Regions from separate parts of the Hydrogenophaga sp. GW101-3F08 genome, predicted to be linked through region 1. Evidence: predicted binding sites of a transcription regulator. Region 1 holds the regulator's gene; each other region holds the start of a gene.
The links. The regulator FNR, encoded in region 1, switches genes on or off when oxygen is low (the NO sensors DNR and NnrR bind a similar motif). The targets are predictions, from matches to a motif close to TTGATNNNNATCAA.
Positions count from the first base shown of each region.

Region 2: the regulator FNR is predicted to act here: its motif matches at 1,927-1,940, upstream of AC07YZ_RS17435 (OmpW/AlkL family protein).
Region 3: the regulator FNR is predicted to act here: its motif matches at 2,851-2,864, upstream of AC07YZ_RS02010 (DUF2189 domain-containing protein).

Region 1 is NZ_JBWKZP010000002.1:800,268-808,220, reverse strand. It holds gene thrS (threonine--tRNA ligase) at 1-327, opposite strand, end outside; gene aceA (isocitrate lyase) at 563-1,894, opposite strand; partial or broken gene AC07YZ_RS09405 (IS3 family transposase) at 2,274-2,395, opposite strand; gene AC07YZ_RS09400 (sulfite exporter TauE/SafE family protein) at 2,569-3,228, opposite strand; gene hemN (oxygen-independent coproporphyrinogen III oxidase) at 3,301-4,680, opposite strand; gene fnr (fumarate/nitrate reduction transcriptional regulator Fnr) at 4,860-5,579, shown strand; gene AC07YZ_RS09385 (hypothetical protein) at 5,679-5,972, opposite strand; gene AC07YZ_RS09380 (nitrogen fixation protein FixH) at 6,050-6,346, opposite strand; gene ccoG (cytochrome c oxidase accessory protein CcoG) at 6,389-7,855, opposite strand; gene ccoP (cytochrome-c oxidase, cbb3-type subunit III) at 7,926-7,953, opposite strand, start outside.
Region 2 is NZ_JBWKZP010000007.1:35,943-43,895, reverse strand. It holds gene AC07YZ_RS17440 (sensor histidine kinase) at 1-1,098, shown strand, start outside; gene AC07YZ_RS17435 (OmpW/AlkL family protein) at 1,200-1,796, opposite strand; gene AC07YZ_RS17430 (Bug family tripartite tricarboxylate transporter substrate binding protein) at 2,038-3,018, opposite strand; gene AC07YZ_RS17425 (LysR family transcriptional regulator) at 3,146-4,411, opposite strand; gene AC07YZ_RS17420 (septal ring lytic transglycosylase RlpA family protein) at 4,466-4,885, opposite strand; gene metF (methylenetetrahydrofolate reductase [NAD(P)H]) at 4,882-5,712, opposite strand; gene AC07YZ_RS17410 (TlyA family RNA methyltransferase) at 5,749-6,516, opposite strand; gene ahcY (adenosylhomocysteinase) at 6,667-7,953, opposite strand, start outside.
Region 3 is NZ_JBWKZP010000001.1:372,166-380,118, forward strand. It holds gene AC07YZ_RS01995 (microcin C ABC transporter permease YejB) at 1-113, shown strand, start outside; gene AC07YZ_RS02000 (ABC transporter permease) at 119-1,147, shown strand; gene AC07YZ_RS02005 (ABC transporter ATP-binding protein) at 1,144-2,829, shown strand; gene AC07YZ_RS02010 (DUF2189 domain-containing protein) at 2,931-3,728, shown strand; gene AC07YZ_RS02015 (DUF2788 domain-containing protein) at 3,746-3,967, shown strand; gene rimP (ribosome maturation factor RimP) at 4,132-4,722, shown strand; gene nusA (transcription termination factor NusA) at 4,802-6,301, shown strand; gene infB (translation initiation factor IF-2) at 6,333-7,953, shown strand, end outside.

The sequences.
Region 1 (7,953 bases):
CTTATAGGAGAAATCGTAGAAGAACCCGTGTTCGATCACCGGGCCAATGGTGACCTGGGCATCCGGAAACAGCTCCTTGACGGCATAGGCCAGCAAGTGGGCGGTGGAGTGGCGAATCACCTCCAGACCGTCTGTGTCTTTGGCCGTCACGATGGACAGCGAGCTGTCCTGCGTGATCTGAAAACTGGTATCGACCACCTTGCCATCGATCTTTCCCGCCAGAGCGGCCTTGGCCAAACCAGCACCGATCGAGGCGGCAACCTCGGCCACGGTGACCGGGCCAGAAAACTCGCGTTGTGAGCCGTCAGGGAGCGTGATGTGCAACATGGGTGTCCAGAAACAAAAAAGCGCGGCAAGGGCCGCGCTGGAGTGGAGAGAAAGAAAAGAGAATCGGGCAGGCGCGAACTGCTGGCCTCAAAGGGCCTGGAGAAGCTTCTCCTGAGTTCGCGGTGTCATAACCAGATTGCCTTTCTCGCTCTTGCTGATTCGAAGAGCTTGAATTTTCCCACAAAAAAGCCCGGGACAGGCCCGGGCTTCGTCTCCTCACCGCTCGGGGGCGCTTTTAGTGGAACTGCTCTTCTTCGGTCGAGCCGGTCAAGGCTTTCACGGAAGACGAACCGCCTTGGATCACCGTGGTGACGTCGTCAAAGTAGCCCGCGCCGACTTCCTGCTGGTGCGACACGAAGGTGTAGCCCTTCTCGCGCGCGGCGAACTCAGGCTCCTGCACCATCTCCGTGTAGTGCTTCATGCCTTCGCCACGGGCATAGGCATGGGCGAATTGGAAGGTGTTGAACCAGTTGATGTGGATACCGGCCAGCGTGATGAACTGGTACTTGTAGCCCAGCGCAGCCAGATCCTCCTGGAAGGAGGCAATCTGCTTGTCGTCCAGGTTCTTCTTCCAGTTGAAGGACGGCGAGCAGTTGTAGGACAACAGCTTGCCAGGGCAGGCGCCTTGCACGGCCTGGGCGAACTCGCGGGCAAAGCCGATGTCGGGCACGCCGGTTTCGCACCACACCAGATCGGCGTAGGGAGCGTAGGCAATGCCGCGGCTGATGGCCTGCTCCAGGCCGTTCTTGACGCGGTAGAAGCCTTCTTGCGTGCGCTCGCCGGTCAGGAAGGGCTTGTCGTTGGCATCGTGGTCGCTGGTGATCAGGTTGGCGGCTTCGGCATCGGTGCGGGCCAGCACAATGGTGGACACCCCCATCACGTCGGCGGCGAAGCGCGCGGCGATCAGCTTTTCGCAGGCTTCCTGCGTGGGCACGAGCACCTTGCCACCCATGTGGCCGCACTTCTTCACAGCGGCCAGCTGGTCCTCAAAGTGCACGCCGGCGGCACCGGCGGCGATCATGTTCTTCATCAGTTCGAAGGCGTTGAGCACACCACCAAAACCAGCCTCGGCATCCGCCACGATGGGCAGGAAGTAGTCGATGAACTCAGGGCTGCCCGGCTCAATGCCACGGCCCCACTGGATCTCGTCGGCGCGCTTGAAGGTGTTGTTGATGCGGCGGACCATGGTGGGCACCGAGTCGTAGGCGTAGAGCGACTGGTCGGGGTACATGGTTTCGCTGGTATTGCCATCGGCGGCGACTTGCCAGCCCGACAGGTACACGGCCTCCAGACCCGCCTTGGCCTGCTGCATGGCCTGACCGGCGGAGATGGCGCCAAAGGCGTTGACGTAGCCCTTCTTGGCGCCGCCGTTGACCTTGTCCCACAGCTTCTCGGCGCCACGCTTGGCCAGCGTGTGCTCTACCTGCATGCTGCCGCGCAGACGCACGACGTCCGCTGCGGAATAGCCACGCTTCACGCCCTTCCAGCGGGGGTTGGTTGCCCAGTCCTTTTCCAGGGCGTCGATCTGCTGCTGACGGCTCAGTTGCTCGTTGAGGGATTGGGGCATGTGTTCACTCCATGAGGTTGATTGAAAGGGGTCGGCGGGTGCGTTCGAGAACGCGATGCCGGTGAAGAGACTTTAAGTCTTATAGAAGACTTTGAAAATCTCTTATGTCTTATATAAGACAAATATTTTTCTTTTTAAATTCAACAACTTTCTATCATAATTTCTCAATGCGAAAACATTTCTCTCGTATTGAGAAAATTTCTTGCGGCGCACCATTTCATGATTTCATATAGAGAAAATTGATTCTCTCATCCTGAGATGGTCAGAGTCCCTTCTTCTTTCTTTCAGGGTTCTGCTCTTGACAGGACATCGGATCCCTCGGCCCCCTGCGCGACCTATTCCGCACGCAACAAGCATCGGCGTGTTCCAAGCATGACGTGAGACGCTCGCGCTCGCCGCCGGTCAAGCCATCGCGCAGGCCGGCATCGATCTCTCCGCGCTTGCCCCATTCGAGCAAGTCCGCGACACGCAGCCAATATGGGCGGCCATCGATTCGACGGCCTCGCGGGCGGGTGTATTTACGTCATGCCCCATCAGCAATGATGGCCATTGCCGTGCCGTTCACGGGGGAACCACTGACTACATCACAGAAAATTGCGTTTGCCATCGCGCCCGACTCGGCCCGGTGTTGGCAACGCTTCCAGAACGATGAACTTAAGCGACCTGAAACAAAGTCAAGCGCACCACAGCCCTGTCGGATGCGTGATGCCCATCCACAGCGCCCAGCCAGACGTGGCCGCCAGCGCCAATCCAGCCAAACGGATTCCCCATGCGCCCGAGCGGCCACCACGCAGACGCAGCAGCAACCACGGTGCAGCGGTCAGCGAGACAGAGGTTCCAAGGGAGAACAGCGCCATGATGGCCGCGCCCTCCAGCGCATTGGCCGAGAGCGACGCCACCAACAGCGCCGAATACAACAGGCCACAAGGCATGAGTGCCCAGGCAACGCCCAGCACCACCGGAGCACGCTGCCCCAATGTGGTCAGTACGGGCCTGGCTTTGCGCCAGACGGTTTGCCCCAGATTTTCGATCCATGCCGGCTGGCGCGCCTGCCAGATCAGCACGGCCCCCAGCACCAACGCCCCGACATGAAACATGGTCCAGACCGGACGTATGGCGGTGGTATTCGTGCCCAACCATGCCAGCCCTTGCACCGAGCCGGCGGCAAAGGCACCGAACAAGGCATAGCCGACCATGCGACTGAGCTGGAACGTCCACAAGGCGCGCGTGCTCCGCTCACCAGCGGCACGACCGATGCCTGCGCAGGCCGCGCCACACATGGCGACGCAGTGGGGCCCGCCGGCCAGCCCCATGAAAAGGGCCGTGATCGCCATTGAAGTCTGCATGAGGGCACTGTAGCGCAGTCGGCAGCCCAGGGTGCTTCGGGCTTCGAGTCGAACAAGCGATCAGATGATCTTGGAGAAACGTGCCCGGTCCTGGTCCACCTGCAGGTTCTTGTCGAACACCATGGCAATGGCCCGCACCAAGAACCAGCCCGTGGCCGTCACCTGCACACCACTGTCGTCGATGGTGACCAGCCCATGTTCGGCCAACCCGGCCAGCGCCTCCAGTTCGCGCGCGAAGTACGTCTTGAAATCGATCAGGTGTCCAAGTTCGATCGACTCGTACTGGAGCTGCCCCTGGCACATGATGGACATGATCACCGACCGGCGCAGCAGATCATCGCGGGTCAAGGCCAACCCGCGCACGATCGGCAGTCGCCCCTGATCGAGCGCGTCGTAATACTCCTCCAGCGTCTTGGCGTTTTGGCTGTAGGTGGCACCAATGCGACCGATGGCCGAAACACCCAGCGCGATCAGGTCACAGTCTGGCTGGGTGCTGTAACCCTGGAAGTTTCGGTGCAAGCGCCCCTGCCGCTTGGCCACGGCCAGCGCATCGGTCGGCAAGGCAAAGTGATCCATGCCAACATAAACGTATCCAGCGCCCATCAGCGCATCGAGCGAGGCCGACAGCATGGACAGCTTGTCACCGCCGCTGGGAAGCTCCGCAGAGATGATGCGTCGCTGAGGCTTGAAACGCGAGGGCAGATGCGCATAGGCGTAGAGCGCAATGCGATCCGGGCGCAGGGCATTGACTTGCGCCAGCGTGCGGGAGAACGACTCGGGCGTCTGCAGAGGCAGGCCGTAAATCAGATCGACATTGACCGACTCAAACCCGATCTTGCGCGCCGTGTCCACCAGCGCGAACACCTGCTCGGCCGGCTGTACGCGGTGGACCGCCTTTTGCACAGCGGGGTCAAAGTCCTGCACGCCAAAGCTCAGGCGGTTGAAACCCAGTCTGGCCAGGGTCTGCAGGCGCTGGTCGGTGACGGTTCGGGGATCGACCTCGATCGAGTATTCGCCGCCTGGCACCAGTGTGAAGTTTCGCCGGATCATGGCCATGAGGTCTTCGAGTTCGGCGTCCGAGAGGAAAGTGGGTGTGCCGCCACCGAGGTGCAACTGTGAAACACTGTGCCCCTGACCGAAATGCTGGACCTGAAGATCGACTTCACGCGACAGGTAGCGCAGATACTCGGCGGCGCGCTCATGGTGCTTGGTGATGACCTTGTTGCAGGCGCAGTAGTAACAAACCGACTCGCAGAACGGGATGTGCACGTAGAGAGACAGGGGCAACGCCATCGACCCGGCCCGGCGTTGCTCCAGCGCCTGGACATAGTCCTGCTCGGTGAAGGCTTCAACGAAACGATCAGCGGTCGGATAAGAGGTGTAACGCGGTCCGGGGACGTCGAATCGCTTGAGCAATTCGTTGGAAATGGCATGACTCACAAACAATTCTCCAGTTCTTCAGCTTTACTGTGCATCATGCACAGGGCGAGCCCCTTGATCTTGATCAAGCCCACCCGTCATACTCGGGTTGACCCTGAGTTCCCGTCTCTGGAAACCGATGCTCGCTCGACAGGCTGCGGAACCATGGGGTAAGCTCGGGCTGCAATTCCGGGAAAAATATGGACGTTCATAGCATCAAAGTCGCCTGTTCAAGCTGCAACCTGCGCGAGTTGTGCTTACCCATGGGATTGAATTCCGAAGAGATGGACAAGCTCGACAGCGTGATTTCTTCGCGACGCAGGATCAAGCGCGGAGCGGCGCTGTTCAACACCGGTGACAAATTCACCTCGTTGTATGCGGTTCGTTCAGGTTTCTTCAAGACCTGTGTGACCACGGCTGACGGCCGGGACCAGGTCACGGGCTTCCAGATGACAGGCGAAATCATTGGTCTGGACGGCATCGTCAGTGACCACCATTCCTGCGATGCGATTGCGCTGGAGGACGCCGAGGTCTGCGTCATGCCGTTTGACGATGTCGAGCAGCTGTCGAGAGAGTTCACAACCCTGCAGCACCATGTGCACAAGATCATGAGCCGTGAGATCGTGCGCGATCACAGCGTCATGTTGTTGTTGGGCAGCATGAGGGCGGAAGAGCGGCTGGCCGCCTTCCTGCTCAATCTGGTACAGCGCCTGCATGCCCGAGGCTTCTCGCAGTCGGAGCTGATTCTTCGCATGACCCGGGAAGAAATCGGGAGCTACCTCGGCATGAAGCTTGAGACGGTGAGCCGCACGTTCTCGAAGTTCGTCGAGGAAGGCACGATCGAGGTCAAGCAACGCTACGTTCACATCAAGAACACCGACGCGCTCAAACAGATCGTCAACCCACAGTCCTGTCGCTGAACTCAGGCAGCGGCTTCTGGCCCGCATCCGGCATACCCCAAAAACCAAGCCCCGCCGAGACTGCTCGGGCGGGGCTTGATTTTTGAGCAACAAACTGCTTCAGGAACACGAACCGTTCTTGGCACAGTCGCGAGGTCGCTCCTCCAACGGAACGGGACAACGGTTGACCTCGAACGGGGACATGGACAAGAGCGCTGTGAGTGAGCTCGACACCATGGTCACCAGCCAGAAAACAAAGAAGGCCATCGTATAGACGGCCTGCCTGGACATCTCCAGCGGTTGCCCGAACCAGTGCAGATCACTGGGATCGACCATGGCAAACACGATCATCTCCAGTACGGCGGCCACCAGAAAAGCCGGCCATGCAATCCACATCCATCGCTGAGCCCACATTGTTTTGTCTCCTTGGGTTCTGTCGCTGACTCGGAGGTTGTCGTGATGCGCCTCACGAAGCTTTGATCATCACACACCTATTCGTCGGTTGGAACCACCGGTGAGGCCGCGTGATTGCGCGCCTGGTGGGCGGGCTGCAGCTGGATCAGCGCGTCAATGCGGGCCTGCCCTTGCAGCGACCGCGCGACCTGGAGGTTGCGCTCGTAGTCTTCCTTGTCGAGCACGGGATCGGCGCCCTTCACCGCAATGACGGCGGTGATGATGCTCGCGACCACCACCAGCAATGGTCCCCCCACCACCAGCCACATGTGGGGAACGCGCCACCAGGAGACAGAAGGCTTAGGGTCCGGATTTTTGAGGGTTGCGGTATTCATTGAAGACTCCAGAGTGGTCGGTGGATGGGCGACGTCCGCATTTCAGCGCGGGATAAGAAAGGCTGCTTTTTCGGTTACCTGGGATGCCTCATCCCCTGTGGACCGGATCTCGAAGTGGATCGGGTGGGACCCGCTGGGTGCCGTATCGGGTGGCACCTGCACCCGCAGCACCGCAGACCGGACTTCCGTGGGCAACACTTCAATCTCGGCTTCCGACGCGATGGTGATGCCCTGCAACCCCGACACGCTGATCACGTAGCGCTGCGTGCTTTCGGTCGCGTTCATGACCTGCAGCCTGAACACGTTTTCGATGCGCCCCTGCTCCACCATGCGAGCCAGCACGCCGCGATCACGAATGACGTCGACCTTGAGGGGGGTGCGCAAGAAGAGGCTGATCATCACGGCGAGGGTGATGGTCAGCAGAATGCCGGAATACACCAGGACCCGTGGGCGCATCGCGCGGCGGATCATCTGCCGGGTGCTCCACCCTTGCGCCATGCCATTTTGCGTGGAGTATTTGATGAGGCCACGTGGATAGCCCACCTTGTCCATCACCTCATCGCAGACATCGATGCAAGCCCCGCAACCGATGCACTCGTATTGCAGGCCTTTTCGAATGTCGATCCCGGTGGGACAGACCTGCACACACAAGGTGCAATCCACACACGCACCCAGGCCCAGGGCTTTCGGGTCCGCCTTCTTGGAACGCGGTCCACGCGGCTCACCACGTTTCTCGTCGTAAGTGACGATCATCGTGTCCTTGTCGAACATCGCGCTCTGGAAGCGCGCATAGGGGCACATGTACTTGCAGACCTGTTCGCGCATGAAGCCGGCATTGCCATAGGTGGCAAACCCGTAGAAGAAGATCCAGAAGGTTTGCCAAGGGCCGAGGGACGCCGCCAGGGACAGCGAGGTCAGCTCACGAATCGGCGTGAAGTAGCCCACGAACGTGAAGCCGGTCCAAAGGGCAAACAAGATCCAGAGCGCATGCTTGATCCACTTCTTGCTGAACTTGGCGGCCGACAGGGGTGACTGGTCGAGCCGCATGCGCGCGGACCGGTCACCTTCGACCTTTTTCTCGATCCACAGGAATATCTCTGTGTAGACCGTCTGTGGACAGGCGTAGCCGCACCACAGGCGCCCTGCCACGGCCGTGAACAGGAACAGTGCCAGCGCCGAAATGACCAACAGCCCCGTGAGGTAGATGAAGTCCTGCGGGTAGAGCACCAGGCCGAAAATGTAAAAGCGGCGCGCTTCGAGATCGAAGAGCACCGCTTGACGCGCATTCCACTCCAGCCAGGGCAAGCCGTAAAACACGATCTGCGTGATCCAGACCGCAATCCACCGCCATTTGGAAAACAGACCAGCGACCGAGCGCGGGTAAATTTTCTGGCGAGAAGCGTACAGAGAAACCATCACCTCGTCGCCGGCAGCATCTCCTTGCGATGGTTCCGGGGTGATGGGAATGATCGGTTTGCTGCTGCTGACGTCTGGCGTGGCGGAAGTCACGAGGAACCCGTGGTTGGTGAAAGAAAAAAGGCTGCGCGGTCAAAGCGACCACACAGCCTCCTCGGTTGCCTTAATTGGCGGGCTTGTTCGACATGCCC
Region 2 (7,953 bases), on a different contig from region 1:
CACGGCAGCGCCGACCCGGGCGAACGCGAATCGCCCTGGGTGCGCCACATCGTGGGCCTGCTGCCGGTGGACACCCGGGTGCCGCTGCTCCAGGCGGTGGACACCGTGGCCACGCCGGTGGGCCGCTTCGAGATCACGCTGACGGGCGACGTGCGCACGGTGGAGCGCCGCATCAGCATCGTCGCCACGCGCCTGCTCTGGTTGGTCGGCGCCATGCTGGGCGCGATCGTGCTGGCCTGGCTGCTGATCGAGATCGGGCTCATCCGCCGCGTGACCCAGCTCACGCGGCGCGCCGCGGCGGTGTCGTACAACGTGCAGGCGCCGCTGCCGGAAAACCGGCTGGCCGATCTGGACGTGAGCGACCTGCGCGGCAGCGACGAGCTCGGCATCCTGGCCGGGGGCCTGTCCGACCTGCTGCAGCGGGTGAAGAACGACATCTCGCGCGAGCACCAGCGCGCCCAGCAGGAACTGGACATGTGGCACGCCGTGGGCCACGAGATCATGTCGCCGCTGCAGTCGCTGATGGTGCTGCACGGCCGGCCCGAGGACCCGAGCCACCGCTATGTGCAGCGCATGCAGCAGGCCGTCAAGGTGTTGTACGGCCACGCCTCCCCGAGCGAGGCGATCGTCGCCGCCGACATGGCCAGCGAACGGCTGGACATCCACGCCTTCCTGCGGCAGATCGCCGACAACGCGCACTTCTCCGGCATCGACGGCGTGCGCTACCTGGACGCGGACGACCCCGCGCTGGCGGGCCTGCAGGTGCGGGCCGATGGCTTCGCGCTGGAAGACGTGGTCACGCACCTGCTGAGCAACGCCCAGCGCTGCCGCACACCGGACACGGCCATCACGCTGTCGCTGACGGCCGACCCGCAGCACGCCTGGATCGCGGTGCACAACCAGGGGCCTGCGATCGACGCGGCGCTGCTGCCGCGGATTTTTGACTACGGCGTGTCCGACCTGCCGCCCACCGACGGCCACCGCGGCCAGGGCCTGTTCGTGGTCAAGACCTACATGGGCAAGATGGGCGGTACGGTGCAGGCGCGCAACGTGGCCGATGGCGTGCTGTTCACGCTGGGATTGACCCGGATGGTCTGAGCGCACAACGGCGCCATCGGGCCGGGACGCGCGAAAAAAAGACCCGGAGCACCTTGGCGCCCCGGGCCACAACCCCTCACAAAAACCAAAAACGCTTTTTCTTAGAAGCGCCAGCCCAGGCCCATGCCGACCAGCAGCGGGTCCACCTTGAAGGTGCCGGCCTTGACGCCGCCCGCGAGCACGTCGGTCTTGATGAAGACCTTCTTCACGTCAAAGTTCAGGTACATGTTGCCCGTCAGCGGCACGTCCACACCGACCTGCAGGGCCGGGCCGAAGCTGTTGCGTTTGACGTCGGCGGCGCCGCCCAGCAGATTCACCGAGCTGAAACGGGTGTAGTTCAGGCCGGCGCCCACATAGGGTTTCACCCCGCCGAGGTCAAAGTGGTACTGCACCGTCAGCGTGGGCGGCAGGTGGCGCAGCGAGCCGATGTTGGCCCCGCCGGCGGTCATGGTGTGTTTCTGGGGCACGGTCAGGATCAGCTCGGCCGCGAGGTTCGGGCTGAGGAAATAGGTGAAGTCCACCTCGGGCAGCCACTTGTTGTTGATTTCCAGGCCCAGACCGGTGGTGTCCTTGTTGGCGCTGTCCAGGTGCACGGCGCGGGCACGCACCAGCAGCGAGCCTTCTTTGAAATCCTGCGCCATGGTGGCGCCCGATGCCAACAACGTTACAGCGGCAATCGCGATGATGTGTTTTTTCATGCTCATCTCTCAGTCCTCGACACGGGAACATTCCCGGTTGGGATTACAGAAGAGCGGGGCATGCGGGCGTTTGAGGATCGTCAAACCACGCCCTTGCACCCCCCTTGTGCGGCGTGGAATTGCCCGTAGATTGATCTGGATCAAACCGGGACATGCCCGGCTTCAAGGCCTGAGCAACACCGTCGAGACGGCGCCTTCAGCGGCTCAAAGGGCGTGCGAAGCGCTATGGGGGTGTCGCACCCTAGGGCGCTTTCATGTTGCTGATCCTGACCACTTCGGCCCAGCGCGGTATTTCCCGCACGATCAGTTCTCCAAACGCTTTCGGGGTGGTGGGCGTGGGCGTGGCGCCTTCGGTGGCGAGTTGTTGCGCCACATCGGGCAGCGCCAACGCCTTGTTGATCTCGGTATTGAGCAGGGAGACCAATGCCGGTGACATGCCCGCAGGCGCCACGATGCCGTACCACTGGTCGGCCTCAAATCCGGTATATCCGCTCTCGGCAACGGTGGGAACGTCGGGCAGAGAGGGCAGACGCTGCGGACTGGACACGGCCAGCGCGCGCAGCCTCCCGTCCTTGATGTGCGGGATGACGGCGGGCGAGCCGGTGAAGGTGGCATCCACCCGCCCTCCGATCACGTCCACCACCGACGGCCCGGTCCCCCGGTAGGGAATGTGCAACATGAAGGTTTTCGTCTTTTGCTTGAGGTATTCGAACGTGATGTGCGCAGCACTTCCGTTCCCGCCGGACGAGTGCGTCAGTCCACCCGGTCGTGCCCGTGCGGCATCGATCAACTGCTTGAAGTTCTGGATCGGGGAGTCGGCACCCACCACCAATACGTTGGGCACGCGGGCTACCCAGGCCACGGGCGTGAAGCTCTTGACGGGGTCATAGCTCAACCGGGGATAAATGGACGGGTTGACCGCCAAGGTGCCGATGTGCCCCATGAGAAGCACGCTGCCATCGGGTGCAGCTTTGGCCGCCTCGCCCGCTCCGATGGATCCCCCGGCACCGCCCCGGTTGTCGACCACCACGGTGGCACCCAGTGCGAGAGCGAGCTTGGGAGCGATGGCACGGGCCAGGATGTCGGTGGAGCCCCCCGGAGGGAAGGGAACGATCAGCCGGATGGTCTTGGGCATCTGCGCCTGGGCCCAGGGCCACGCGGCTGAAGCCAGGGCAACGGTGATGAACGTGCGGCGGTGCGTGCCGAAAACCGGGTCTGACATGAAAACTCCGTTGGCGAGAATGGGATGCGGATGAGGTTGCCAGAAGTGTCTCCACCACGGCCCCTCCGGACCAACGCTCAATGGGCTCGAACCTTCGCGTTTGACTTATACGGCCATGGGACAAACCCTAGCGATCCGGCACACCCGTGGTTTCAATACCCGTCCAGGAGCGACCCACCGCCTGCAACGCCGCCTGCAGCCCCTGGCATGCGAGGGACGGCAGGCCGTCGCGGCGCAGCGTGATGCCGATCCGGCGTTCGGTGCCCCTCAACACCAGGGGGAGCACTTCGAGCAAACCGGAGTCCACGTCCGTCTTGATCTGCTGGGGAGACAACAGGGCCACGACGTCCCCCATCAGCAGCATCGCCCGCACGACCGAAGGGCTGTTGGCCTGCAGGCAGACACGGGGCAACCAGCCCACCGCCGCGAACACGCCATCGAAGGCCCGTCGCGCCGGCGTCCCAGGCAGGGGAGCCACCCAGGTCGCCGTCCGCAGGGCCCCCAGCTGCAAGCGCCGATCCGCGAGCGCACAGGGATGACCCCGCCGGACCACCGCGACCAGAGAGTCCACGAAAAGCTCGTGCTCGACCATGTCGCCGGGCGACTGCTCACCGCGCAGCGGGCCGACCATCAGATCCACATCGCCTTGTCGCAACAGCCGCAACAGCGTCTCGTAGGTGCCATCCACCACGGTGGCCAGCACCCCCGGCTGGGTCCGCAGCAGACGGGACAAGGCCTGCGGAACCAAGGCCGTGCTGGCCATGGGCAAGGCCCCCACGACCAGTTCACCCCGCGGCTGACCAAGGAAGGTGGCCACCTCCTCGTGGGCGATGCGCAGCTCGCCCAGTGCGAGCTTCACGTGGCGCACCAGGCAGTCGCCGGCCTCCGTCAGTCGCGTGCCCTGTGCCGATCGCCTGAACAACGGCGTCGCGACCATGCGCTGCAACGCCTGGAGGTTTTGGTGTATGGCCGACTGCGAAAGACCCAGCTGCGCCGCCGCCGCAGACTCACCCGAAGCGCCCGACACCGCCACCAGCGACAGCATCATGGCGTCGGTCACCGTCCGCTCGAGAGCGGATGGCCGCGACCCGGAGCCAGCGGCACCCCAGCGCTTCTCGATCTCGGCATGTGCCGCGATCAGGTGGGCCAGGGCACGGTGGGTCCTGAGGGCAAGCACCCGACCGGCCGGCGTGCAGGCCATGCCCCTTGCCCCACGCTCGAACAACGGCAAGCCCAGACGCTGTTCGGCCTGTCGCAGCGAACGGGATACCGCCGAAACCGACCGGAAAAGCGGCTCAGCCGCGCGGGTGGCACTGCCGGTCTGGGCCACGGCAGACACGGCCCGCAGCCAGCGCAAGGGCAATCGTTCCGTGAGATGGGCAGCCCGATTCATGACAAGGGATTCGTCAGAGCGCCGTCGGGTGGACTCGTACCGGCAGGTTCGTCTTCAAGGCCTGAGCAACACCACCTGGGCCGTGCCGGACTGGACCAGCCCGATGGCCGCTGCGGCGGCGCGGCTGAGGTCGATGACACGGCCCTTGGCGAAGGGACCGCGGTCGTTGATGCGCACCACCACCTCCTGGCCGCTGCCCAGGTGGCGCACCCGCACCCGTGTGCCGAACGGCAGGGTCTTGTGGGCGGCCGTCAGCGCATGCATGTCGAACGGCTCGCCGCTGGCGGTGCGCCGGCCCTGGAACTGCTGGCCATACCAGGAGGCCATGCCGCGCTCGATCTCGCCGCCGCCCGGCCCGTCCCATGGCCCACCGGGCAACCCCAGGTCGGGCAGCGACGGCTCGCGCGTGGTGGAACAACCACCCAGCCACAGCGCCGTGGCCAGGGTCAGCAGCAGCGCGGCCCGCGAGTTCATGACAACCGCAGGCGCTGCACGATCTCCACCGTCGCGGCGCTCTGGTTCATGGTGTAGAAGTGCAGCCCGGGCACGCCGGCGCGGTGCAGGCGATCGCACAGGTCGCTCACCACGTCCAGCCCGAAGGCCTTGATGGACGCGGTGTCGTCGCCATAGGCCTGCAGGCGCATGCGGATCCAGCGCGGAATCTCGGCGCCGCAGGCGTCGGAGAAGCGCATCAGCTGGGTGGAGCTGGTGATGGGCATGATGCCCGGCACCACCGGCACGTCCACGCCCTGCTGGCGCAGGTCGTCCATGTAGCGGAAGTAGGCGTCGCTGTTGAAGAAGTACTGGGTGATGCCCGAGTTCGCGCCGGCCCGGACCTTGGCCACGAACGCGTCCAGGTCGGCCTGCGGCGACTTGGCCTGCGGGTGGGTTTCCGGGTAGGCCGCCACCTCGATGTGGAACTGGTCGCCGGTTTCGGCGCGCACGAAGGCCACCAGATCGCTGGCGTAGCGGAACTCGCCGCCCAGGCCGTAGCCGCTGGGCAGATCGCCGCGCAGGGCCACCAGGCGGTGAATGCCGGCACCCGCATAGGCCGCGAGCCGCTCGCGGATGGACTCGCGCGACTGGCCGATGCAGCTCAGGTGCGGCGCCGCCGAGCAGCCCTCGGCCATGATCTCGGTCACGGCCTGCAGCGTGCCGTCCTGCGTGGAGCCGCCGGCGCCAAAGGTGACCGAGCAGAACTCGGGCTTGAGCGCGTAGAGCCGCTGGCGCACGGCGCGCAGCTTCTCGGCGCCGTCGGGCGTCTTGGGCGGAAAAAACTCGAAACTCAGTGGCAGAGCCATGGTGTTGCCTCAGTGGGGTGGCACGGGGCGCCGGCCTCAGACCGTGCGCCGCGCCCAGACAAAAAATTCGCGGTTGCCGTCACCGCCGGTGATGGCGCTCTCAAAATAGTCCTGCATCGCCAGCCCGTTGTCCAGGCAGGCCTGTTCGATTCGCTCGCGCACCCGTGCGTAGCTCGTGGTGCTCTTCACCAGGCCGCCCTTGCCGATGTGTTCGGGCTGCAGCTCGAACTGCGGCTTGACCAGCATCAGCAAGTCGCCACCGTCTTTCAACAGCGGCACGATCGCCGGCCACACCAGGGTCTGCGAGATGAACGACAGGTCGCCCACGACCAGGTCGAACGGTGCCGCGGCGGCCTCGCCACCGGCTTGCGCCAGTTGCTCCGCCGTGAGTTCGCGGGCGTTGCATTTTTCGATGCAAACCACGCGCGCATCGCCGCGCAACTTGGGGTGCAGCTGACCCTGCCCGACGTCGACGCCCACCACCTGCGTGGCGCCGCGCTGCAGCAGGCAGTCGGTGAAGCCACCGCTGCTCTGGCCCACGTCCAGACAACGCAGCCCTGTCACATCGATGCCGCCGTGCAGGAGCGCGCCTTCCAGCTTCAGGCCGCCACGCGACACGAAACGCGACTCCGCCGTGTCCAGCAGCTCCAGCTCCACCGTCTCACGCAGTTCGTCGCCGTTTTTGGTGACGGCCTTCCAGTCGCCACCGGCCAGGCGCCAGCGCACGCCAGCGGCGATCAGCCGCTGGGCCTGCGAGCGCGAAGCGGCGAGGCCTCGCTCAACAATCAACTGATCAGCACGCATGGGTGGCACAGAGCAACGAATAGAGCAAGCTCGCCGGAGCGAAACGAGCGGTCCGAAGGCCGCGAGAGCCCCAGGGCGCCGCGGAACCGGCTTCGCCGGGCCGCCAGCGTCGCCCCCTGGGGGGTGACGCCGAAGGCGGCGCGGGGGGGATCAATACCTATACGTGTCGGGCTTGTACGGGCCTTGCTTGGGCACGCCGATGTAGGCGGCCTGCTCGTCGCTCAGCTCGCTCAGCATCGCGCCCACCTTCTTCAGGTGCAGGCGCGCGACCTTCTCGTCCAGGTGCTTGGGCAGCACGTAGACCTTGCCCACGTCGTAGCCTTCGGGGTGGGTGAACAGCTCGATCTGGGCGATGGTCTGGTTGGCGAAGCTCGACGACATCACGAAGCTGGGGTGGCCGGTGCCGCAGCCCAGGTTCACCAGCCGGCCCTTGGCCAGCAGGATGATCTTCTTGCCGTCCGGGAAGATCACGTGGTCCACCTGGGGCTTGATCTCTTCCCACTGGCAGTGGGCTTCCAGCTTGGCGACCTGGATCTCGTTGTCGAAGTGGCCGATGTTGCAGACGATGGCCTGGTCCTTCATGGCGGCCATGTGCTCGAAGGTGATCACGTCGCGGTTGCCGGTGGTGGTCACGAAGATGTCGGCCTTGTCGGCGGCGTACTCCATGGTCACGACCTTGTAGCCTTCCATCGCGGCCTGCAGGGCGTTGATGGGGTCGATCTCGGTCACCCACACCTGGGCAGAGAGGGCGCGCAGGGCCTGGGCCGAGCCCTTGCCCACGTCGCCGTAGCCGGCCACACAAGCCACCTTGCCGGCGATCATCACATCGGTGGCGCGCTTGATGCCGTCCACCAGGCTCTCGCGGCAGCCGTAGAGGTTGTCGAACTTGCTCTTGGTCACCGAGTCGTTCACGTTGATGGCGCGGAACAGCAGCGTGCCCTTGGCCGACATTTCCTTCAGGCGGTGCACGCCGGTGGTGGTCTCTTCGGTCACGCCGATGATCTGGGCGCTCTTGCGGCTGTACCAGGTGCTGTCCTCGGCCAGCTTGGCCTTGATGGCGGCGAACAGGATGCGCTCTTCTTCGCTGCCCGGGTGGGCCAGCACGCTCTGGTCGCGCTCGGCCTGCTTGCCCAGGTGCATCAGCAGCGTGGCGTCGCCGCCGTCGTCCAGGATCATGTTGGGGCCTTCGCCTTCGCTGCCCTTGGGGCCGAAGTCGAAGATGCGGTGGGTGTAGTCCCAGTAGTCGGTCAGGGTCTCGCCCTTGACGGCGAACACCGGCGTGCCGGCGGCGGCGATGGCGGCGGCGGCGTGGTCCTGCGTGGAGAAGATGTTGCACGAGGCCCAGCGCACTTCGGCGCCCAGGGCCTGCAGGGTCTCGATCAGCACGGCCGTCTGGATGGTCATGTGCAGCGAGCCGGTGATGCGCGCGCCCTTGAG
Region 3 (7,953 bases), on a different contig from region 1:
ACTACCCCGTGGTGCTGGGAACGCTGTTCTTCTTCACGCTGATCGGGCTGGTGACCAAGCTGGTTTCCGATCTCTGCTACGTGTGGGTGGACCCGCGCGTCAAGTTTGATTGAGCGAAATGGCCGCCGCTTCCCCCTCCCGCCGCGCCTGGCAGCGCTTCAAACGCAACCGCCTGGGTTACTGGAGTCTGGTGATCTTTTGCGTGCTGGTGGTGGCCAGCCTGTTCGCCGAGCTGTTGTCCAACGACCGGCCGTTGCTCGTGCGCTACGAGGGGCAAACCTACTTTCCCATGGTGCGCGACTATCCGGAAACCGTGTTCGGGGGCGACTTCGAAACCACCACCGATTACCTGGACCCCTTCATTCGCGAACAACTGAGCCGGGGCGACAACTGGGCGCTCTACGCGCCCAACCCCTATGGCCCGAAGACACTCAACTACTTCGCGAAAGAGCCCAACCCCTCATCGCCCACCCGCGACAACCTGTTTGGCACCGACGACCGCGGGCGCGACCTGCTGGCCCAATTGATCTACGGTTTTCGCGTCAGCGTGCTGTTTGGACTGGCACTCACCGCCATCGGTGTGGCGCTGGGGGTGGTCACGGGGGCCATCCAGGGCTTCTTTGGTGGCAAGACCGACCTGGCGTTCCAGCGTTTCATCGAAATCTGGGGCTCCATGCCCGAGCTTTACCTGCTCATCATCTTCTCCGCCGTGTTCGCGCCCAGCCTCAGCCTGTTGCTGATCCTGCTGAGCCTGTTTGGCTGGATGGGTCTGTCGGACTATGTGCGCGCGGAATTCCTGCGCAATCGCCAGCTCGACTACGTGCGGGCCGCCCGTGCCCTGGGCCTGTCGAACTGGCAGATCATCTGGCGCCATGTCTTGCCCAACAGCCTCACGCCGGTCGTGACCTTCTTGCCGTTCCGCATGAGCGCCGCCATCCTGGCGCTCACGTCGCTGGATTTCCTGGGTCTGGGCGTGCCGCCGGGCACGCCGTCGCTGGGCGAGCTGCTCAGCCAGGGCAAGAACAACATCGACGCCTGGTGGATCTCCATGTCCACCTTCGCCGTGCTGGTGATCACGCTGCTGCTGCTGACCTTCATGGGCGACGCGTTGCGCGATGCGCTCGATCCACGCAAGGCCGACCAATGAGCGCCCCCACGCTCCCCGCTGCGCGTGGTTCGCTGCCCCCTGAGGGGGCTGCCCCGCCTTGGGGCGGCCCGGCGGTGGGGCTCGGCCCTGCGCTGCTCGACGTCAAAGGTTTGCGTGTGGCGTTCGGTGGCCAGGAAGTCGTGCACGGCATCGATTTCTCCATCCGGGCCGGCGAAAAGCTGGCCCTGGTGGGGGAGTCCGGCTCGGGCAAGACGGTTTCGGCACTTTCGCTGCTGCGCCTGGTGCACAACGCCGAGGTCAGCGGCTCGGCGCTGCTGCAAGGGCGCGATCTGCTGCAGATGAGCGAACACCAGTTGCGCGGCGTGCGTGGCGACGAGGTGGCCATCATCTTCCAGGAGCCCATGACCGCGCTCAACCCGCTCTACACCGTGGGCGACCAGATCGGCGAGGTGCTGCAGCTCAAGAAGGGCCTCACGCCCCGGCAGGCGCTGGCGGCCACGGTCGAGTTGCTGGCCTCCACCGGCATTCCCGAGCCGGCGCGGCGTGCCAACGCCTTTCCGCACCAGCTCAGTGGCGGCCAGCGCCAGCGCGCCATGATCGCCATGGCGCTGGCCAGCAGTCCGAAGCTGCTGCTGGCCGACGAGCCCACCACCGCGCTCGACGTGAGTCTGCGCGGCCAGGTCCTCGACCTGCTGGCCGATCTGCAGCGCCAGCACGGCATGGCGGTGTTGCTGATCACCCACGACCTGAACCTGGTGCGCCGGTTCGCCGACCGCGTGGCGGTGATGGAGCGCGGCCATCTGGTGGAGCAGGGGGGCGTGGCCGAGGTGTTCGGCGCGCCGCAGCACGCCTACACCCGCAGGCTGCTGGCCAGCAAGCCCGAGCGCGACGTGGCGGCCACGGCTCAGGCTGCGGCGGAGCCGGTGTTGCGGGCGCGGGGGCTGCGGGTGGGGTACACCGTGCCCTTGCCGGGGGTGCGCGGCTGGTTCAGAAAAGGCGAGTTCGTGGCGGTGCAGGGCGCCGACCTGGACATCGCGCCCGGCCAGACCCTGGGGGTGATCGGCGAATCCGGCTCCGGCAAGTCCACGCTGGCCCTGGCGGTGCTGGGCCTGCTGCCGCACGGCGGCGAGCTGGCCGTGACGGGGCAGGGCTGGCCCGAGGCCTTGCGTGCGGGGCAGACCCGCGCCCTGCGACAGCGCATCCAGGTGGTGTTCCAGGACCCGTTTTCGTCGCTCTCGCCGCGCATGACGATCGAGCAGATCGTGGGGGAGGGTCTGCTGGTGCACCAGCCGCAACTCACTGCCGCCCAGCGGCGGGAGCGGGTGGTGGTCGCGTTGGCCGACGTGGGCCTGGTGGACGATCCGCGCCACGGCAGCGACTGGCTGCAGCGCTACCCGCACGAGTTTTCCGGTGGCCAGCGCCAGCGCCTGGCCATCGCGCGCGCGCTGATCGTGGGGCCGCGCTTGCTGGTGCTCGACGAGCCGACCAGTGCGCTGGATGTGACGGTGCAGAAGCAGGTGCTGGGCCTGCTGCAGCGCCTGCAGCGCGAGCGCGGCCTGAGCTATCTGCTCATCACCCACGATGTGGACGTGATCCGGGCCATGGCGCACGACGTGCTGGTCATGAAGGACGGCCAGGTGGTCGAGCAAGGGCCCGTGCAAACCGTGCTGGAATCGCCCGGGCATTCCTACACCCGCATCCTGGTTCAAGCATCGTCTTGAGAGGGGCCACACTGTGGCCTCTTGACTTTTATCAACCTCAAACGGGGGCCGACCGGCTACAACACGCGGTTTGCCCGGCCCTCCGTCTTCTGGACATCAGCATGAACGACAGGCTATCCCCCCCGGCCACCACCTCGTCAGCCCCCGTCACCCTGCGCTCGCCCCTGCGCTGGCTGGCGCTGGGCTGGGCCGATCTGCGGCGCAACCCGGCACCGGGCCTGATCCACGGCCTGCTGCTGGCCGCCTTCGGCTGGCTGCTGCTGTGGGCCGCGCGCGACCAGTTCTGGTGGCTCGCGGGTGCGTTTTCGGGTTTTCTCATCGTCGCCCCCATCCTGGCCACCGGGCTGTACCACGTCAGCCGGGCCCGCAGCAGCGGTCGCTGCGTGGGCATGGCCGAGGTGGCCCAGCTCTGGCGCTCGGGCGACGGCCGGCTGGTGCGTTTCGGCCTGCTGCTGGGGCTGGCGGGCACCGGCTGGGTGCTCACCTCCGCGGGCCTGATCACACTGTGGTCGCCCGAACCGATCCTGAAACCGGTCGACTTCCTGCGCCACGTGGTGCTGGTGCGCGACATTGGCCTGTTTGAAGTCTGGTTGCTGATGGGCGCGCTGCTGGCGGCTCCGGTCTATGCGTCCAGTGTGGTGGCGCTGCCGATGCTGGTGGACACCTCGGTGCCGGTGAGCATGGCGGTGGCCGAGAGCTGGCGTGCGGTGGCGAACCACCCGGGCCCCATGGCGCTGTGGGCACTGGTGATCGCCGTGCTGGCCGGCATCGGCATGCTCACGGCGCTGCTGGGCCTGATCGTCCTCATCCCGGTGATCGCCCACGCCAGCTGGCACGCCTACTGCGATCTGAGCCAGCGCCCGCCCGCCCCCCAGGCGCCCGCGCCGACCCCGACCTGAATCCCAACACTTTCATCATGGAAACCACCCTTTTTGGCTACACCGAAGGTCAGATCGCCCAATTCGGGCTGACCTTCGGTGTCGGCGCGTTCATTCTGTACATGCTGTTCATCGTGTTGAACCTGGCGCTGGAATCCAAAGCGGGCAAATTCGGAACCTTCATTCTTTTCCTGGTGTTGTCGTTCGGCATGCTGGGTTTCCTGGCCAAAAACATCATCCAATGGGCGCTTGGGATATGAATCCGGCGCCTCGGGGCCTGGCCAGCCGTGTGATCTTGCCAATGGGGGAGTAGACGGGTTACAATCCCGGCTTCACGACCAAATGGGCGGGTTACTACCGGCCCATTTTTTTTGGCCGAACGCTTTTCCCTCCACGCAAACCCTCAGGGCAGACACCACACAAGATGGCTTGGCAAGACACCGTAGAGCAAACCGTCACCGGACTGGGTTACGACCTGGTGGACCTCGAACGCTCCGCCAGTGGTTTGCTGCGGGTCACCATCGACTGGCCATGGCAGGCCCCGCAAGACGGGCAGGAAGCGCCGGTTGAGCGTTTCGTGACGGTGGAAGATTGCGAGAAAATCACCCGCCAGCTGCAGTACCTGCTGGAGGTTGAGGGGCTGGAGTACCGGAGGCTGGAAGTGGGGTCGCCGGGCATTGACCGGCCGCTCAAGCGCGAGATCGATTACGTCCGCTTCGTTGGCCACGTGGTGGACATCACCCTGAGAGCGCCGATCGGTGCCACGGGAACGGACGTTTCGGCCAATCGGAAAAAATTTCGCGGCACGCTGGAGCGCGCCGCCGATGGGGTGCAGTGGCAGGTGGTCTGGAGCGATGCGCCAGAACCCAAGCCCGGGCAGCGCGTGAGCAAGAAGCGCGTGCCGCCGCCCCTGCAGGCGCTGACCTTTGCGCTGGACGATGTCCAGCAGGCACGGTTGGCGCCCATTGTGAATTTCAAGGGCCGGCAGGCCCCAGGTGCGGCGGAGCCCCATTGAATGGCGCACGCAGCGTGGAAATGCATGGAAGCAACTGTTTTGAATTTGAAAACGATATCCGGAAAGGTGGGCGAGTGATATGAACCGCGAAATGTTGATGCTGATCGATGCCATCTCGCGCGAGAAAAACGTCGAACGCGACGTGGTGCTGGGCGCCGTGGAACTGGCGCTGGCCTCGGCCACCAAGAAACTCTACAAAGGCGATGTGGACATCCGTGTCGCGATGGACCCGGACACCGGCGCCTACGAGACCTTCCGTCGCTGGCTCGTCGTGCCCGATGAGGCCGGTCTGCAGAATCCGGACGCCGAAGAGTTGCTGACCGATGCGCGCGACGAGATCGCCGACATCGAAGAGGGTGACTACATCGAAAAGCCGGTCGAGAGCGTGCCGATCGGCCGCATCGGCGCCATGGCCGCCAAGCAGGTGATCCTGCAAAAAATCCGCGATGCCGAGCGCGAGATGCTGCTCAACGACTTCATGTCGCGCGGCGACAAGATCTTTGTCGGGACCGTCAAGCGCATGGACAAGGGCGACCTGATCGTCGAAAGCGGCCGTGTCGAAGGGCGTCTGAAGCGCGGCGAGATGATTCCCAAGGAAAATTTCCGCACCGGGGACCGCGTGCGCGCCATGATCATGGAGGTCGACCTCACCCTGCGTGGCGCGCCGATCCTGCTCTCGCGCTCGGCGCCCGAGTTCATGATCGAACTGTTCCGCCAGGAAGTGCCCGAGATCGAACAGGGCCTGCTCGAGATCAAGACCTGCGCCCGCGACCCCGGTTCGCGCGCCAAGATCGCGGTGCACACCAACGACAAGCGCATTGACCCCATCGGAACCTGCGTGGGTGTGCGGGGTTCTCGCGTCAACGGCGTGACCAACGAACTCGCCGGCGAGCGTGTGGACATCGTGCTCTGGAGCGAAGACCCGGCCCAGTTCGTCATCGGCGCCCTGGCGCCGGCCAATGTGCAGTCCATCGTGGTCGACGAAGAGCGCCACGCCATGGACGTGGTGGTGGACGAGGAAAACCTCGCCATCGCCATTGGCCGCGGCGGCCAGAACGTGCGCCTGGCGTCCGAGCTGACCGGCTGGCGCATCAACATCATGACGGCCGACGAGTCGGCCCAGAAGCAGGCCGAAGAGGCCGACGGCATCCGCAAGATTTTCATGGCCAAGCTGGACGTGGACCAGGAAATCGCCGACATCCTGATCGAGGAAGGCTTCACCAGCCTCGAAGAAGTGGCCTACGTGCCGCTGCAGGAAATGCTGGAGATCGAGTCCTTTGACGAGGACACGGTCAACGAGCTGCGCACCCGCGCCAAGGATGCCCTGCTGACCATGGAAATTGCCCGGGAAGAAAGCGTCGAGGAAGTCTCGCAGGACCTGCGCGACCTCGAAGGCGTGACCCCCGAGCTGATCGGCAAACTCGCCGATGCGGGCATCCACACCCGCGACGAACTGGCCGACCTGGCCACCGACGAGTTGACCGACATCACCGCACAGACGCCTGAAGAGGCCACCGCGCTGATCATGCTGGCCCGCGCGCACTGGTTCACCGGTGACGAAGCGCAATCCACGAATTGACCAGCGGAGGCCCCAGCGGAGAAAAGAACCTATGACAAGTACCACCGTCGCCGAATTGGCTGCCGAGCTGAACAAGCCCACCTCCGTTTTGCTGGAGCAACTCTCCGCATCCGGGGTTCCCAAGACGTCCGGGACCGATCCGGTCACCGAATCCGACAAGCAGATGTTGCTGGGCCACCTCAAGGCCAGCCATGGCACGGGCGGCGGTGAGCGCAAGAAGATCACCCTCGTCAAGAAATCGACCTCTGAAATCAAGCAGGCCGATGCCACCGGACGTGCCCGCACGATCCAGGTGGAGGTGCGCAAGAAGCGCACTTTCATCAAGCGCGATGACGAGATCGCTGCCGCGCCCGAACCGGTCGCGGAGCCGGTCGCTCCTGCACCGGTGGTGGATTCGGAAGAGCTGACCCGGCGCGAGGAAGACGCTCGCCGGCAGGCCGAGTTGCTGCGCCGTCAGGAAGAAGAGTTGACCCAGAAGCGCATGGAGCGCGAAGCCGAAGAGGCCCGCCAGGCCGAGGCCGAACGGGCCCGCGCTGCGGCTGAGGCCGAGGCAGCGCAAGCGGCGGCCCTGGCCGCCGCGGCACAGCCGGAAGAAGCCGTCGTCAGCGACGAGGCTGCGCAAGCCGAACGCGCGGCCAAGCAGACCCAGGCCAAGACCGCTTCGCTGGAGCGCGAATCGGCCGCCCGTGTGCTGGCCGACAAAAACGCCGAGGCCAAGAAGACCGAGGACCTGCGCGCCCAGGATCTGCTGGAGCGTCGCCGCAAGGCCGAGGCCGAAGCCGCGAACATCCGCGCCATGATGGCCGCCCCGGCCAAGACCCTGGTGGCCAAGAAGCCCGAGCCGACGCCCGACCCCAAGGCGGGCATCAAAGGCACCTTGCACAAGCCCGCCGGGACGCCCGGCAAGCCCGCTCCCGCAGCGGCCGGCGCGGTGGCTGCGCCGGGCGCGGCCGGGAAGAAGGAAGTCAAGTCCGAGAACCTGTCCTCCACCTGGAAGGACGATGCGGCCAAGAAGAAAGAGATCAAGACCCGCGGCGACACCAGCGCCGGCCGCTCCAACTGGCGCGGTGGTCCGCGCGGTGGCAGTGGCCGTCGCAACGACCGCGACAGCCGTGATGCAGGCCAGAGCAGTTTCGTGGCGCCGACCGAGTTCAAGGTGATCGAAGTGCACGTGCCGGAAACCATCACGGTGGCCGAGCTGGCGCACAAGATGAGTCTGAAGTCGTCCGAGGTCATCAAGCAGTTGATGAAGCTCGGCCAGATGGTCACCATCAACCAGCCGCTGGACCAGGACACCGCCATGATCGTGGTGGAAGAGCTGGGCCACAAGGCCGTCGTGGCCGCGCTGGACGACCCGGAAGCCTTCACCGACGAGGACGCCTCCCAACACGAAGCCGAGTCGCTGCCGCGGGCACCGGTCGTCACCGTCATGGGTCACGTCGATCACGGCAAGACCTCGCTGCTGGACTACATCCGCCGCGCCAAAGTGGCCGCGGGCGAAGCCGGCGGCATCACGCAGCACATCGGTGCCTACCACGTGGAAACCCCGCGCGGCGTGATCTCGTTCCTCGACACCCCGGGTCACGAGGCGTTCACCGCCATGCGGGCCCGCGGTGCACAGGCCACCGACATCGTGATTCTGGTGTGTGCAG